3 regions of the Uliginosibacterium sp. TH139 genome follow, and region 3 is predicted to be linked to each of the others. Evidence: predicted binding sites of a transcription regulator. Region 3 holds the regulator's gene; each other region holds the start of a gene.
What was found. The regulator HrcA, encoded in region 3, represses chaperone genes, less so after heat shock. The targets are predictions, from matches to a motif close to TNTTAGCACTCNNNGNCNNNGAGTGCTAANA.

Region 1: groES (co-chaperone GroES) is a predicted target of HrcA. The motif match lies at 2,884-2,914, and genes of this name have one in related genera.
Region 2: rpoH (RNA polymerase sigma factor RpoH) is a predicted target of HrcA. The motif match lies at 2,677-2,707, and genes of this name have one in related genera.

What each region holds. Positions count from the first base shown of each region.
Region 1 covers NZ_PKRR01000001.1:119,418-124,240, forward strand. Annotated here, with positions in the region: gene C0V76_RS00530 (enolase C-terminal domain-like protein) at 1-841, opposite strand, end outside; gene C0V76_RS00535 (FadR/GntR family transcriptional regulator) at 1,003-1,758, shown strand; gene C0V76_RS00540 (DMT family transporter) at 1,823-2,686, shown strand; gene groES (co-chaperone GroES) at 3,005-3,292, shown strand; gene groL (chaperonin GroEL) at 3,395-4,823, shown strand, end outside.
Region 2 covers NZ_PKRR01000003.1:59,914-64,736, reverse strand. Annotated here, with positions in the region: gene uvrA (excinuclease ABC subunit UvrA) at 1-1,847, opposite strand, end outside; gene ssb (single-stranded DNA-binding protein) at 2,079-2,582, shown strand; gene rpoH (RNA polymerase sigma factor RpoH) at 2,754-3,602, shown strand; gene C0V76_RS07305 (mobilization protein) at 3,669-4,373, opposite strand; gene C0V76_RS07300 (LysR family transcriptional regulator) at 4,510-4,823, opposite strand, start outside.
Region 3 covers NZ_PKRR01000004.1:212,234-217,056, reverse strand. Annotated here, with positions in the region: gene C0V76_RS10855 (S-layer family protein) at 1-2,409, opposite strand, end outside; gene hrcA (heat-inducible transcriptional repressor HrcA) at 2,650-3,678, shown strand; gene hemH (ferrochelatase) at 3,745-4,823, shown strand, end outside.

The sequences.
Region 1 (4,823 bases), on a different contig from region 3:
GCCCACAGGGGTCTTCGGCATAGCTCAGCACATGGCCCTGCCCCTTGCACAGGGCGATGGCTTCAGCGAGTGACCAGGCGCCGTTGGGGTCCAGGGTGACACCGGCCTGCGGGAAGCGCTGCTTGATGGCGGCGATGGCAGCCATTTCTTCCTCGCCGCGCATCACGCCGCCCTTGAGCTTGAAGTCATTGAAGCCATAGTGCTCGGCCGAGGCTTCGGCCAGCCGCACGATGGATTCCGGCGTCATGGCCACTTCGTTGCGCAGGCGATACCACTCGCTCTTCGCTTCAGGCTCGGCTGCGTAGGGCAGGTCGGTACGCTGGCGCTCACCTATATAGAAGAGGTAGCTGAGCATGCGCACCGCATCGCGCTGCTTGCCCGTGCCGAGCAGCTCGCACACCGGCACGCCCAGATGCTGGCCGAGCAGGTCCAGCAGGGCTGCTTCGACGGCGGTGATCACGTTGTCCATGCGCAGGTTGATTTCGTGCGGCTGCTTGAGCACGCGCGCCTCGGATTCCGAGGTGACCTGATGCACCGTGGCCTGGTGGGCAGTGTGGCCGCTCACGAAGCTGCGCCGGATGCTGTTGAGCACGCTGTTGTAGAGCCCGATCGGCTTGCCAAGTACCAGGCTGATCGAGCGCTCCAGCGCCTGGCGGATGCCTTCACCGCCGGGTACCTCGCCGATGCCGGTGTGGCCGGCGTTGTCGCGCAGGATCACGAGGTTGCGCGTGAAATAGGGGCCGTGCGCGCCGCACAGGTTGAACAACATGCTGTCGTGCCCGGCGACCGGGATCACCCGCATTTCGGTCACGATCGGGGTGCTGCTGTGCGTTGCAATCATGCTGACCTCGGATCAGGGTTTTCGGCGAGTGCCCTTATGAAACCTGGCAGGCACTGCGGACTTCAGCTAGATATGTCATATGTCGTCGTACGTCTTATCAGCCAGTATAATGAGCGCATGAATGTTTCCTATAAGCGTTGTCTCTGACTGCGGAAAACCCTATGAACAAAGCAGATGGCTCGCTGCTGCCAGCCCGCAAACGCGGCCCCAGCTTGGTCGAGACAGTCATGAACGACCTGGCGGGCAAGATCCGCAACGGTGTCTATCGGGCCGGCGCCAAGTTACCGACCGAACCCGAAGTGATGGCCGAACATGGCGTAAGCCGCACTGTGGTGCGCGAAACCATGTCGCGCCTGCAGGCCGCCGGGCTGGTCGAGACGCGCCATGGGGTGGGCACCTTCGTGCTGGCCCAGCCAGTGGCTTCGCCGCTGCACATGGACAGCGCCACGGCCATGACCATCCGCGAACTGCTGGCCATGCTGGAACTGCGCATTAGCGTCGAAACCGAGGCGGCAGGCCTTGCTGCGCTGCGTCGCACGGATGCGCAGGTGGAGGAGATGCGTCAGGCCCTGCGCGAGTTCGACGACGAGCTCAGCACAGGTGGCAGCTCGGTCGACGCAGACTTCAAGTTCCACCTGCTCGTGGCTCAGGCCACCGGCAACCCGTATTTCGAGAATTTCTACCGTCAGCTCGGCATCAATACGATTCCGCGTACGCGCCTGGACACCTCGGTGTTTTCCTCGGCGCCGGGGCAGGGTTATCTGCGCCGCTCCAACGAGGAGCACCTGAGCATCCTCGAAGCCATCGCCCGGCGTGATCCTGAAAACGCCCGGGCCGGCATGCGCTTGCACCTCTCCAACAGCCGCGAGCGGCTGCGCCTCGCCAGCGAAGAAGCCGAGCGCCGGAAAGAGGGCTGACAACAGCGCTTGTCATACGACGTCTTCTGGCGAAGAATGGCGCCTCCTTTCAGGGGATGCCGAGATGAACGCGCTGTGGATGCTGCTGACCTGCTTTCTGTTTGCCACCATGGGCGCCTGCGTAAAATCCGTTGGCAGCCATTTCAATATCGGCCAGATCGTGGGGGTACGTGGTCTGGTGCCGGCCCTGATCCTGGGCGCATGGGTGCTGTGGCAGCAGCGTTCGCTGTACTCGGTACACTGGAAAAGCCATCTGTACCGCTCCACCGCCGGCACCCTGTCGATGCTGCTGTACTTCCTGGCGATCACGCACCTGCCGCTGGCCACGGCAGTCACGCTTAACAACACCTCGGCGCTGTTTCTCGCGGGCATCCTGTCTTTCCGTCAGCCGCCACCGCGCGCGGTGTTTGGCGCGCTGGCGCTGGGTTTTGCCGGTGTGGTACTGGTGCTGCAGCCAAGCTTTGCCCAGGAACAGTGGGTGGGCGCAGCCTATGGCCTGGCGTCGGCCTTTCTGACCTGCGTAGCGCAGCTTAACCTGCGCGAGTTGGGGCGTGCCGGCGAGCCTGAATGGCGCACCGTGTGCATCTTTTCCCTGACTACGGCCCTGCTGGCCTTGCCCGTGGCGCTGTGGCTATCTTCTTCTGCCACGCAGGCGAGTGAGCTTGAGTGGGGCTACCTGATCGCCGTCGGACTGTGCGGCGGCCTCGGCCAGCTCACGTTGAGCCGGGCCTTCGGGCGCGGGCGGGCCATCGTCACGGCCAGCGTAGGCTATTCGACGGTGATCTTCTCCAGCCTCTACGGCACGCTGCTGTGGGGAGACCGGATTTCCCTGCTCTCCATCCTGGGCATCGCCATGATCATCGTCGCCAGCCTGATTAGTACCCACCCCGCTGTGTGGCGCGGACACAAGGCCGAACACGCAGACTGAGCCCGCTCGGGACGAGTACCTGCAAACCTCCGGTGGTGTCCGCACAGAAAGCGCCGTAAGGCATCGCCAACCCCTGCAGAGGCTTGTCGGCAGCCCCTCTGCCAGCGGCTTTGGGCCGCCTTGGCTTACCCAAGCCGTTGGTGCGTAACAAAAATAGTTCACGGTCGTCCCTTGAAACCGCCCCACCCCGCCCCTATCATTAGCACTCGTCAGGGGAGAGTGCTAACAGCGCGGCGTCAGCCGCCCCGGCCCTCCCCGGGTTCCCCCGGGTGCCACGCACCCAAGATTTTTTAAATCAAACCCTTAACAGGAGTGGATATGAAGATTCGTCCCCTGCACGACCGCGTGGTCGTCAAGCGCGTTGAAGCCGAAGAAAAGACTTCTTCCGGCATCGTTCTGGCCAGCTCTGCCGTTGAAAAGCCCGACATGGGTGAAGTGGTCTCCGTCGGCACCGGCAAGCTGCTGGATGACGGCTCCGTGCGCGCCCTGCAACTGAAGGCTGGCGACAAGGTCATCTTCGGCAAGTACAGCGGCCAGACCGTCAAGGTCGACGGCGAAGAACTGCTGGTGATGCGCGAAGAAGACATCTTCGGCGTCATCGAGTAAGGACTGGTCTCGCGCAACGAATGCGGGTCGGGCTAAAGGCTCCGCTCACGCAGCGCACCTCCTTTCATTCCACGAATTTTCTGAATATCACTGGAGCTATAAATGGCTGCTAAAGAAGTCAAGTTCGGCGATTCCGCTCGCGAACGCATGGTTGCTGGCGTTAACGTTCTCGCCAATGCCGTTAAAGTCACCCTCGGCCCGAAGGGTCGCAACGTGGTGCTGGAGCGCTCCTACGGCGCCCCGACCGTGACCAAGGATGGTGTCTCCGTCGCCAAGGAAATCGAACTGAAGGACAAGTTCGAGAACATGGGCGCCCAGATGGTCAAGGAAGTCGCTTCCAAGACCTCCGACATCGCCGGTGACGGCACCACCACCGCCACCGTGCTGGCCCAGGCCATCGTGCGCGAAGGCATGAAGTTCGTGGCCGCCGGCATGAACCCGATGGACCTGAAGCGCGGCATCGACAAGGCTGTTGCAGCCCTGATCGAAGAGCTGAAGAAGGTCTCCAAGCCCTGTTCCACCAGCAAGGAAATCGCTCAGGTCGGCTCCATCTCCGCCAACAGCGACGCTTCCATCGGCGAAATCATCGCTACCGCGATGGACAAGGTTGGCAAGGCTGGCGTGATCACCGTTGAAGACGGCAAGAGCCTGGACAACGAGCTGGACGTCGTCGAAGGTATGCAATTCGACCGCGGCTACCTGTCGCCCTACTTCATCAACAACCAGGATCGTCAGATCGCCACGATGGATAGCCCCTTCGTGCTGCTGTACGACAAGAAGGTTTCCAACATCCGTGACCTGCTGCCGGTTCTGGAGCAAGTCGCCAAGGCTGGCCGCCCGCTGCTGATCATCGCTGAAGACGTGGATGGCGAAGCGCTGGCAACCCTGGTGGTGAACAACATCCGTGGCATCCTGAAGACTGTTGCCGTCAAGGCTCCGGGCTTCGGCGATCGTCGCAAGGCCATGCTGGAAGACATCGCCATCCTGACCGGCGGTCAAGTGATCAGCGAAGAAGTTGGCCTGTCGCTCGAGAAGGCCACGCTGGCTGACCTGGGCCAAGCCAAGCGCATCGAAGTCGAGAAGGAAAACACCACCATCATCGACGGCGTGGGCAAGGCTGACGCCATCCAGGCGCGTGTCGCCCAGATCGAAGCACTGATCCAGGCTTCCACTTCCGACTACGACAAGGAAAAGCTGCAAGAGCGCAAGGCCAAGCTGGCCGGCGGTGTTGCTGTGATCAAGGTTGGCGCTGCCACCGAAGTCGAAATGAAGGAAAAGAAGGCTCGCGTTGAAGACGCCCTGCACGCTACCCGCGCTGCTGTGGAAGAAGGCATCGTGGCCGGCGGCGGCGTGGCCCTGCTGCGTGCCCGCTCGCAAATCGGCGCTGTGAAGGGTGACAACCCCGATCAGGAAGCCGGCATCAAGATCGTGCTGCGCGCGATCGAAGAGCCGCTGCGCCAGATCGTCCAGAACGCCGGTGACGAACCCTCCGTGGTTGTCTCCAAGGTGCTCGAAGGCAAGGGCAACTTCG
Region 2 (4,823 bases), on a different contig from region 3:
GCGCCCTCCAGACGCACAAGGCGTGTGGGGTCTGGCTGGAACCGCTTCCTCGGAACCTCTATGCCGCGTCGTCCAGAAAGAAAGGCGCCGGTGATCGAGGCTTCAGCTGCGATGATATCGGCCGGGCTGCCGTGGGCGATGACTTCACCACCGTGCTCTCCGGCACCCAGACCCATGTCGACTACATGGTCGGCCATCCGGATGGCGTCTTCGTCGTGTTCGACAACGATGACGGTGTTGCCAATATCACGAAGGCGGCGCAGGGTGCCCAGGAGGCGATCGTTGTCGCGCTGGTGCAGGCCGATCGAGGGCTCATCCAACACATACATGACGCCGGTGAGCCCGGAGCCAATCTGCGAAGCGAGGCGGATACGCTGGGCTTCGCCGCCTGAAAGTGTGTCGGCCGAGCGGTTCAGGCTCAGGTAGTCCAGCCCGACGTCGATGAGGAACTGCAGGCGGGAGGCCACTTCACGCATGACCTTGTCGGCGACCTGGGCCTTGTTGCCTGCGAGTTTGGTTGTGGCGAAGTAGTGCTGACAGTCGCGGATCGAAAGGGCCCCTATTTCCGGCAGTGAACGGGTGCCAATGCGCACATAGCGTGCCTCTTTGCGCAGGCGGCTACCGGCGCAATCCGGGCAGGGGCGGGTCGAGCGGAATTTGCCGAGCTCTTCGCGCACGACGACCGAGTCTGTTTCTCGGAAGCGCCGCTCCAGATTTGGCAGGATGCCCTCGAAGCTGTGCTCCTTGCTGACCATGCGGCCCGATTCCGAGAGGTACTTGAACGGGATCTTGCGACTCCCTGAGCCGTGAAGCACCACTTCGCGGATCTCCGCGGGCAACTCATTGAAAGCGGTGTCCGTATCGAATTCGTAGAATGCCGCGAGGCTTTGCAGCATCTGAAAGTAAAACTGGTTGCGCCGATCCCAGCCGCGAATGGCCCCCGAAGCCAGCGAGAGCTCGGGATGAGCGACAACGCGGGCGGGGTCGAAGAAGTCGTGGTTGCCGAGGCCGTCGCAGCTCGGGCAAGCACCAACCGGATTGTTGAAGGAGAACAGTCGAGGTTCCAGTTCCTGCACCGCGAAGCCGCAGACGGGGCAGGCGTAGCGCGCCGAGAAGGGGTGCTCCCGGCCGCTCTCCATCTCGATGGCGATGGCACGTCCTTCGGCATGTGCCAGGGCGGTTTCGAAACTTTCGGCAAGGCGCTGACGCGAATCTGGGCGGATCTTGATGCGATCCACCACCAGATCGATGCTGTGCTTGCTCGTTTTGGAGAGTGGCGGCACCGAGTCGATCTCGCAGATCTGGCCGTTGACGCGCAGGCGTACAAAGCCCTGAGCACGCAGTTCGGCAACCAGCTCTTCGTGGCTGCCCTTGCGTTCGGTGATCAGCGGGGCGGCGATCATCAGCGGCGTGCCTTCAGGCAAGGCCAATACGTGATCAACCATCTGCGACACGGTCTGCGCTTCGAGCGGCAGTTCGTGATCAGGGCAGTGCGGCGTGCCGGCACGGGCGTAGAGCAGGCGCAGGTAGTCGTGGATCTCGGTGACGGTGCCGACTGTCGAGCGTGGGTTATGGCTGGTGGCCTTCTGTTCGATGGAGATGGCTGGCGAAAGGCCTTCGATGAGATCGACGTCCGGCTTTTCCATCAGCTGCAGGAACTGGCGTGCGTAGGCTGACAAGCTTTCCACGTAGCGCCGCTGGCCTTCCGCATAGAGCGTGTCGAAGGCCAGCGAGCTCTTGCCGGAGCCAGACAGGCCGGTAATCACGGTGAGTTTGTTACGCGGGATGTCGAGACTGATGTTCTTCAGGTTGTGGGTACGTGCCCCACGGATCTGGATCCATTCCATAGCCTGTGCCGCCAGCAAGAAAACCAACCAATATACGGGGCGGACCCTGCCCGGCCAAGTGTTTTCGCGCTGTGGCGGGTGAGGATGTGTGGCGGGAGCCTTACGTAAAGTTCTCGCTCAGGGTAGGATCGCGGGCTGTCACGCGCTCAGTGCCGCGCGGCAGAACAGACCCGAATCGGCGCCGAATGAATCGTGAATGCGGCGCCGCAACTTTATCGAAGGAGTAATCGCATGGCCTCAGTCAACAAAGTCATCATCGTCGGCAATCTGGGCAAGGACCCGGAAACGCGTTATGCCCCGAGCGGTGATGCTTTCTGCACCATTACCGTTGCCACGACGGATACCTGGAAGGACAAGCAGACCGGCGAGAAGAAGGAAGCCACCGAGTGGCACCGCGTGGTGTTCAACGGCCGCCTCGCCGAGATCGCCGGCCAGTATCTGAAGAAGGGCCGCCCGGTGTATATCGAAGGTAGCCTGCGCACCCGTAAGTGGACCAACAAGGAAGGTGTGGAGCAATACACCACCGAGATCCGCGCCGACCAGATGCAGATGCTCGGTTCGCGTGAAGATGGCGGTGCTTCCCGTGGCGGAAACGATTATGACCAGCGCGGTGGTGACGACTTCCAGCAGGCGCCACGCGCTCGTCCGGCGGCTGCGCCGGCGGCCCGTCCGGCGCCGGCAGCAGCGCCTGCGGCGGGTGGCTTTGGCGATTTCGACGACGATATCCCGTTCTGAGAACGCCTTTAAGTGAGCCCGAAGCCCCGCCTAAACAATTGTTTAGGCGGGGCTTTTGATTTTCTATGGACATGTTCATGGAACTCTCTTGCGCATTTAGCACTCAATGAGGCAGAGTGCTAACATTGAGTTGGGCGAAATGCCCGCTGAAGATTTGTGGAGGTGACAGGTATGACGCAAGCGCTGGCTTTTCCGGTTCCGAACGCTCTGGGCAACATCGACCAGTACGTGCAGGCCGTCAATCGCTACCCGCTGCTGACCGAGGAGCAGGAACACGCCTTGGCTCTGCGCCTGAAGGAAGAGAACGATCTGGACGCCGCGCGCCAACTGGTGCTGTCGCATCTGCGTTTGGTGGTGTCCATTGCCCGCAATTACCTCGGTTACGGTCTGCCGCATGCGGATCTGATCCAGGAAGGCAACATTGGCCTGATGAAGGCGGTGAAGCGTTTCGATCCGGAGCGTGGGGTGCGGCTGGTGTCTTTTGCCATGCACTGGATCAAGGCCGAGATCCACGAATACATCGTCAAGAACTGGCGTCTGGTGAAGATTGCGACCACCAAGGCCCAGCGCAAGCTGTTCTTCAACCTGCGCAGCATGCGCGGTGACAGTGCTTCACTGAGTCCTGAGGATGTACGCGGTATTGCGAGCAAGCTGGGCGTGAAGCCGGAAGAAGTGATCGAGATGGAAACGCGCTTTGCCGGTGGCGAAGTAGCGATTGATCGCGGTTCGGATGACGACGACGAGCGCATGGCGCCGATCGACTGGCTGGCAGACGAATCGGCCGAGCCGGTGGAAGTGCTGGCTACTGCGCAGAGCGAGCGCCTGGCAGACGAAGGCCTGAAGGGCGCACTGGCAAGCCTGGACGAGCGCAGCCGCGCCATCGTGCAGCGCCGCTGGCTGGTGGAGGATGATCCGGCCACCCTGCATGAGCTGGCCGCTGAGTACGGCGTGTCAGCCGAGCGGATCCGCCAGATCGAGGCCAAAGCCATGCAGAAGATGCGACTGGCCTTGTCGGCATGAAAAACTGACGTCCAGCACAGCGCCCGGCTCTTGCGAGACCGGGCGTTTTGTTTTGGGGCTGCGGGTTCAGAGTGGCAGGGTGTCGAAGATCGCGTAGTGGTTACGCAGCCAGGTCTTGACGCGCTGGCGCTCCATCATGCCCAGCACGGCATCGCCCTCACGGTTGTTGATGGCAGCCCAGAAGCTCGCATTCTGCCGATCGATTTTGTTCATGCTGGCTTCGTGCAATTCGCTCAGCGTGATCAGCTTCCCGCCCAGCTCCAGTGCCCGGCTGAGGGCTGCGGACTTTTCCAACAGTGAAAAGTCTGTGCCGCGACCTTCGTTCTTCACCACGAAGTAGTTGGGGCCCTGGCCATAGGTGTCGAGCAGGCGATTGAGCAAGTCCGTGGAGTCCTTGCCCGAATCGGCGAGGTGCCAGAAATTGACCGTCACACCCATCTCGGCCAGCAAGGACAGCAGATCAGAATCCTTGATCCAGCGCGCCAGCGGGGCCGCGGTTTGGGCGGCCAGATCGACGATGACACTGTTTTGTTGTCCGTCGGCCGTTTGTGCTTCCAGGCTGTTGGCGATCAGGTCCAGGCCTGCATAGCTGTCGACGATCACCGGCGCAGCATAGTCCGCATAGAAGCGGGTGAAGGAGGTGTGCGAGCGATCGGTATCGAAGCCAGTAAAGGCTTGGCCGCGATCTATGAAGTATTGGGCCAGCAGGCGGGCGGTGACAGACTTGCCGACGCCGCCTTTTTCGCCGCCGATGAAATTGAGAGAGCTCATGGAGTGATTCCGGGTCGTGTTGAGGTAATCAGAGGCTTGCCCGAATGATTAGCAATAAATACGCCCGGGCTCTACTCACGACATGCTCACTGGGCCACATTGCGTGGCCGTGACTCGCCGGAAGTTTCTTGCAGGCTCAGGAGGAGACTAGTCCCAGCGCGTCTTCCAGGGCGCCGAGAAAGGCCCGGGTGCGTGCCGGCAGCAGGCGGCGCCCGGGCATGACCGCCCAGACTGTCATGCTCGGCAGTTTCCAGTCGGGCAGTACACGCAGCAGCAGGCCATTCGCTACCGCGTCGGCGACGAAGCGTTCGGAGAGTGCAGCGACGCCCAGACCGTGCGAGGCCAGCAAGCGCATCAGGCTCACCGAGTTGGCGGCCAGTGGCCCGCTGGGCAAGTCCTCCCACACCTCCTGGTCGCGTGTGAGTCGCCAGCGCTGGGCTTCACCGTTGC
Region 3 (4,823 bases):
CTGATCCGTCGTCAGTACGTTCAGCTGCGCAGTTGTCATGCTGCGGATCTGCACCCGGCTCATCGCCGAGAGATCCTCGGAGTTGAGCGCTGCAATCTGATCCGTCTTCAAGGCGCTAATCTGAGCGGCACCAAGACCTGCGACCTGAGCTGAGGTCAGTGAAGCCACCTGATCAGTCGAGAGCTGGCGCAGCTGCGCCGTCGTCAGGCTCCGCAACTGCGTGGCATTCATGACCGAAAGATCGGCGGTTTCGAGGCCAGCCAGCTGCGCCGAGCTCAGCACGCTGATCTGCTCTTCATTCAGCCCGGTGATCTGGCTGGTCGTCAATGCGGCCAGCTGGGTTGCACTCATTGCCTTGAACTGTGCGGTCGTCAAGGATGTCAGATCATCGGTCGCCAGAGCTGCGATCTGGGTAGTCGAAAAAGAGCTGATCTGCTTGGCACTCATGGCCCTGAACTGATCGGTCGTCAGTGACTCGATCTGATCGGACGTGAGCCCAGCCAGCTGAGTAGTGGTCAAACCCTGAATCTGATTGGTCTTCAACGCCCCCAGCTGGTCCGTCCCCAGCGCGCTGAGTTGGTCAGAATTCAGCCCGGCAAGCTGGGTTGCGGACAACAATCGCAGATCGCTGGTTTCAATTGCAGCGATCTGACTCGAATTGAGCCCTCCCAGCTGAGTAGCCGAAAGGTTGCTGAACTGAGCAGTCGTCAGGCTCTGAATCTGCTCAGTTGAGAAGCCCGCAAATTGCGAAGCATCCAGGCCCTTGATCTGAAGGGCGGTAAGACTCTGAATCTGGGTCGAACTCAAAGCGCTCAGCTGATCCGTCGAGAGCTTCTGGATCTGGGTTGCCGTCAGGGCAACCAGATCACGTGTCTCGATCGCACTGACCTGCCCCGTGCTCAGCCCCGACAATTGGGAGGTGGTCAAACCAGCGATCTGCATGGCCGTGAAGGCCACGATCTGACTCGTGGTCAGGGTGCCGACCTGGCTGGCATCCCATCCGCGCAATTGCGTAGCGCTCAGCATCGAGAAATCGCGGGTTTCCATCGCCACGATCTGATCGGATGACATGGCAGAAACCTGGGTCGCAGACAGACTCTGTACCTGCACCGAGTTCAGTGCTTCGATCTGGCCCGTCGTCAACGCCTGGATATGGCTGCTCGTCAGCCCCTTGATCTGCGCGCCTGAAAGGGCCGCAAACTGCTGTGTGCCGAGGGCAGACACCTGCTCATTGGTCAGACTTGCAATCTGCGTGGCAGACAGGGCGGACAGATCCCGAGTTTCCATCGCCGCGATCTGGGTGCTGCTCAAAGCACGTACCTGGGCGGAACTCAATGCGGCAACCTGGGTAGCCTGCAAGGCCTGGATCTGTGTGGTGCTCAGCGCAGCGAGCTGATCCGTTTTCAAACTGCTGATCTGGGTTGCAAGCAGCGCGGCCAGATCCTGTGTTTCAAGGGCCGACACCTGTGCCGTCGTGAGCGCTTTGAGCTGATTCGCACTAAAGCTGGCCAACTGGCCAGAAGTCATTGCCGCCACTTGGGCCGACGACAAGGATTCGATTTGCTCGGTTGTCAGCCCCTTGAGCTGCGATACAGCCAGTGCGCCAACGTCCTGCGTCTTCATGGCCTGAATCTGCTCCGGCGAGAGCACCTGGATCTGGGCCTGGGTGAGACTGGCAGCCTGCTGCGTCGTCAAAGCCGCAATCTGGGATTCCGACAAGGCACTGATCTGGTTGGTCTTCAGTGCCTGGATCTGGGTTGCCGTCAAAGCACTGAAGTCACTAGTCTCCAACGCATTGAGCTGGTCTTCGGACAAGGTCTGGACCTGGCTAACAGTCAGATTCCTCACCTGGGCCGTGGTCAGCGCCGCAACCTGTTCAGCCCCCAGAGAAGCCACCTGCCCTGTTGTCAAAACCTTGATTTGCGAAGTCGACAGGGCGGAAATCTGCGTGGTGGAGAAGGAGCCGATCTGCTCGGCAGAGAAGCCAGCGACCTGTGTGGCACTCAAAGACCGGATTTGACTCGTACCAAACCCGACAATCTGATCCACCGTCAGCCCGCGCAATTGCGTCACCGACAGGGCCGCCAGATCGCGGGTTTCCATGGCGGCTATCTGATCGGAACTCAGGGAGCTGAGTTGCTCAACCGTCATGCCCTGAAACTGGGTTTGAGTCAGCGACTGAATCTGTCCACTGGTGAAACCCACCACGTTGTAAGGGGTGAACGCAGCAACCTGGGCCCCGGTCAGGGTCACCAGATCCTGGGTTTCCATCGCCGCAATCTGCTCTGCGCTGAAGGCACCGATCTGGGTTTGGGAAAGCGCCTTGAAATCCGCGGTCGTGAGTGCGGCCACCTGGGTTGTGGTCAGTGCGGCTATCTGTGAGGCCGACAGTCCGGTAACGGTTGGCATGGCTAACTCCTGACGGAAATGCGTTTCTCTAGTTTTATAGGTTCCAGTCAGCAGCAAGCCGCTTCAGTCGGAGCCCGATGCGTTCTGTAACGGCGAGTCAGAACAAAGGTTTAGCAAATTTTTGCAAGTTTTTGCCTACGTGGAGCGGCATGTGAGCCGGCTAAATGCCCCCCATTTCTGCTGTTTGGGCCAGGCTGCAGGATCTGCCCAAAGCTCCTGCCAAGCCCTTACAATGCAGCCATGCCCCAGCTAGACAAACGTGCCCAACTCCTGCTGAAAACGCTCGTCGAACGCTATATCGCCGAGGGTCAACCCGTAGGTTCGCGCGTGCTCTCCAAGCAGTCCGGGCTGGAACTCTCGCCCGCTACGATCCGCAACGTGATGTCGGATCTGGAAGAGCTGGGCCTGATCACCAGCCCACATACCTCTGCCGGTCGCATCCCTACCGCACGTGGCTATCGTCTGTTCGTGGACACCCTGCTTACCGTCAAACCGCTGGCGCAGACCGAAGTTCGCGAACTTCAACACCACATCCATCCGGACGAGCCACGCCGCGTACTCTCTGCAGCTTCCAGCCTGCTCTCGGAGTTGACCAGCTTTGCCGGCATCGTCGCCGCGCCACGCCGCGAAGCCACCAAAATCCGCCAGATCGAGTTCGTGAGCCTGTCGGACACCCGCGTGCTGCTGATCATCGTGGCTATGAGCGGCGATGTGCAGAATCGCATCCTGTTCACCCAACGCGCCTACACAGCCTCCGAACTCGTCACCGCTGCGAATTACCTGAACCACCATTGCGCCGGGCTGGCTTTTGGCGAAATGGTCGATCACCTGCGCGGTGAGCTGGTGCAGCTGCAGCAGAACATGAGCGAGCTGATGTCGGCCGCCATTACTGTTGGCCAGGAAGCCATGGAGGAACAGAACTCGGGCTATCTGATCACCGGCGAACGCAAGCTATTGGAAGTGGATGACATTTCCTCCAACATGAACCGCCTGCGCGAGCTGTTCCGAATGTTCGAGCAGAAGTCTGGCCTGGTGCAGTTGCTGGATATTTCCAATCGCGCCGAGGGCGTGCAGCTCTTCATCGGCGGCGAATCCGGCATCAGCCCGCTGGACGAATGCAGTGTGGTCACCGCGCCTTACGAGGTCGACGGCCAGGTCGTCGGCACCGTGGCTGTGATCGGCCCGCAGCGCATGGCTTACGAACGCGTCATCCCGATTGTGGACATCACAGCACGACTGCTTTCCAGCGCCTTGTCGAGCAACACCTGACTCCCCGCGAAAACGCCAAACTCCGGCAACTGCCGGCATAAAGGCAATCGATTGCACAGGATCACCATGCCCCGCTTTCTGCAAGAGCCTGAATTCACGCATGGCAGCACACCACGTACCGGCGTGCTGCTGATCAATCTCGGCACTCCGGCCGCGCCGACTGCCAAGGCAGTGCGCCCCTATCTGAAGCAGTTCCTCTCCGACCCGCGTGTGGTCGAAATTCCGCGCGCGCTATGGTGGTTAATCCTCAACGGCATCATCCTCAATACTCGCCCCAAAAAGTCAGCCGCAAAGTACGCCACGGTGTGGAGCAAGGAAGGCTCGCCGTTGCGGGTTCATACGGAAAAACAAGCCAAGCTGCTCGCCGGCTACCTGCTGCAGGCGGGGCATCCGGACGTTCAGGTCGACTGGGCCATGCGCTACGGTCAGCCAGACGTGGAGGGGGCGCTGATGCGCCTCAAGGCGCGTGGCTGCAGCCGAATACTGGTGCTGCCGCTCTATCCGCAATATGCCGCCAGCACCACCGCCAGTGCCTTCGATGCAGTGGCTGCAGCCGGGATGAAGATCCGCAATCTGCCCGAGCTGCGCTTCGTGCGAAGCTTCCATGACCATCCTGACTACATCCGTGCGCTGGGTCAGCGCATCGCCGCGCACTGGCAACAGCATGGCATGCCGGACAAGCTCGTAATGAGCTTCCATGGCACGCCGCGTTTCTCGCTCGACAAAGGCGACCCCTACCACTGCGAGTGCCACAAGACCGCGCGCCTACTGGCCGAATACCTCTCGCTCAAGCCCGAGCAATACCTCGTCACCTTCCAGTCCCGCTTCGGTCGCGCCGAATGGCTGCAGCCCTATACCGAACCCAGCCTGCAGAAACTAGCCAAGGAAGGCGTGAAGAGCGTGGACGTGGTCTGCCCCGGCTTCGTGTCCGACTGCCTCGAAACCCTTGAAGAAATCGCCCTGGAATGCAAAGCCGCTTTTCTGAACGCCGGCGGTAAGGAATTCCGCTACGTGCCCTGCCTCAATGAAGAGCCAGACTTCATCGGTGCATTACGCAACATTGCCCGCAGCCACATGCAGGACTGGCTTGCCACGCCAGCCCCATCCCCCACCACCCTCGCCGCCAGCAAAGCCTGCGCTCACGC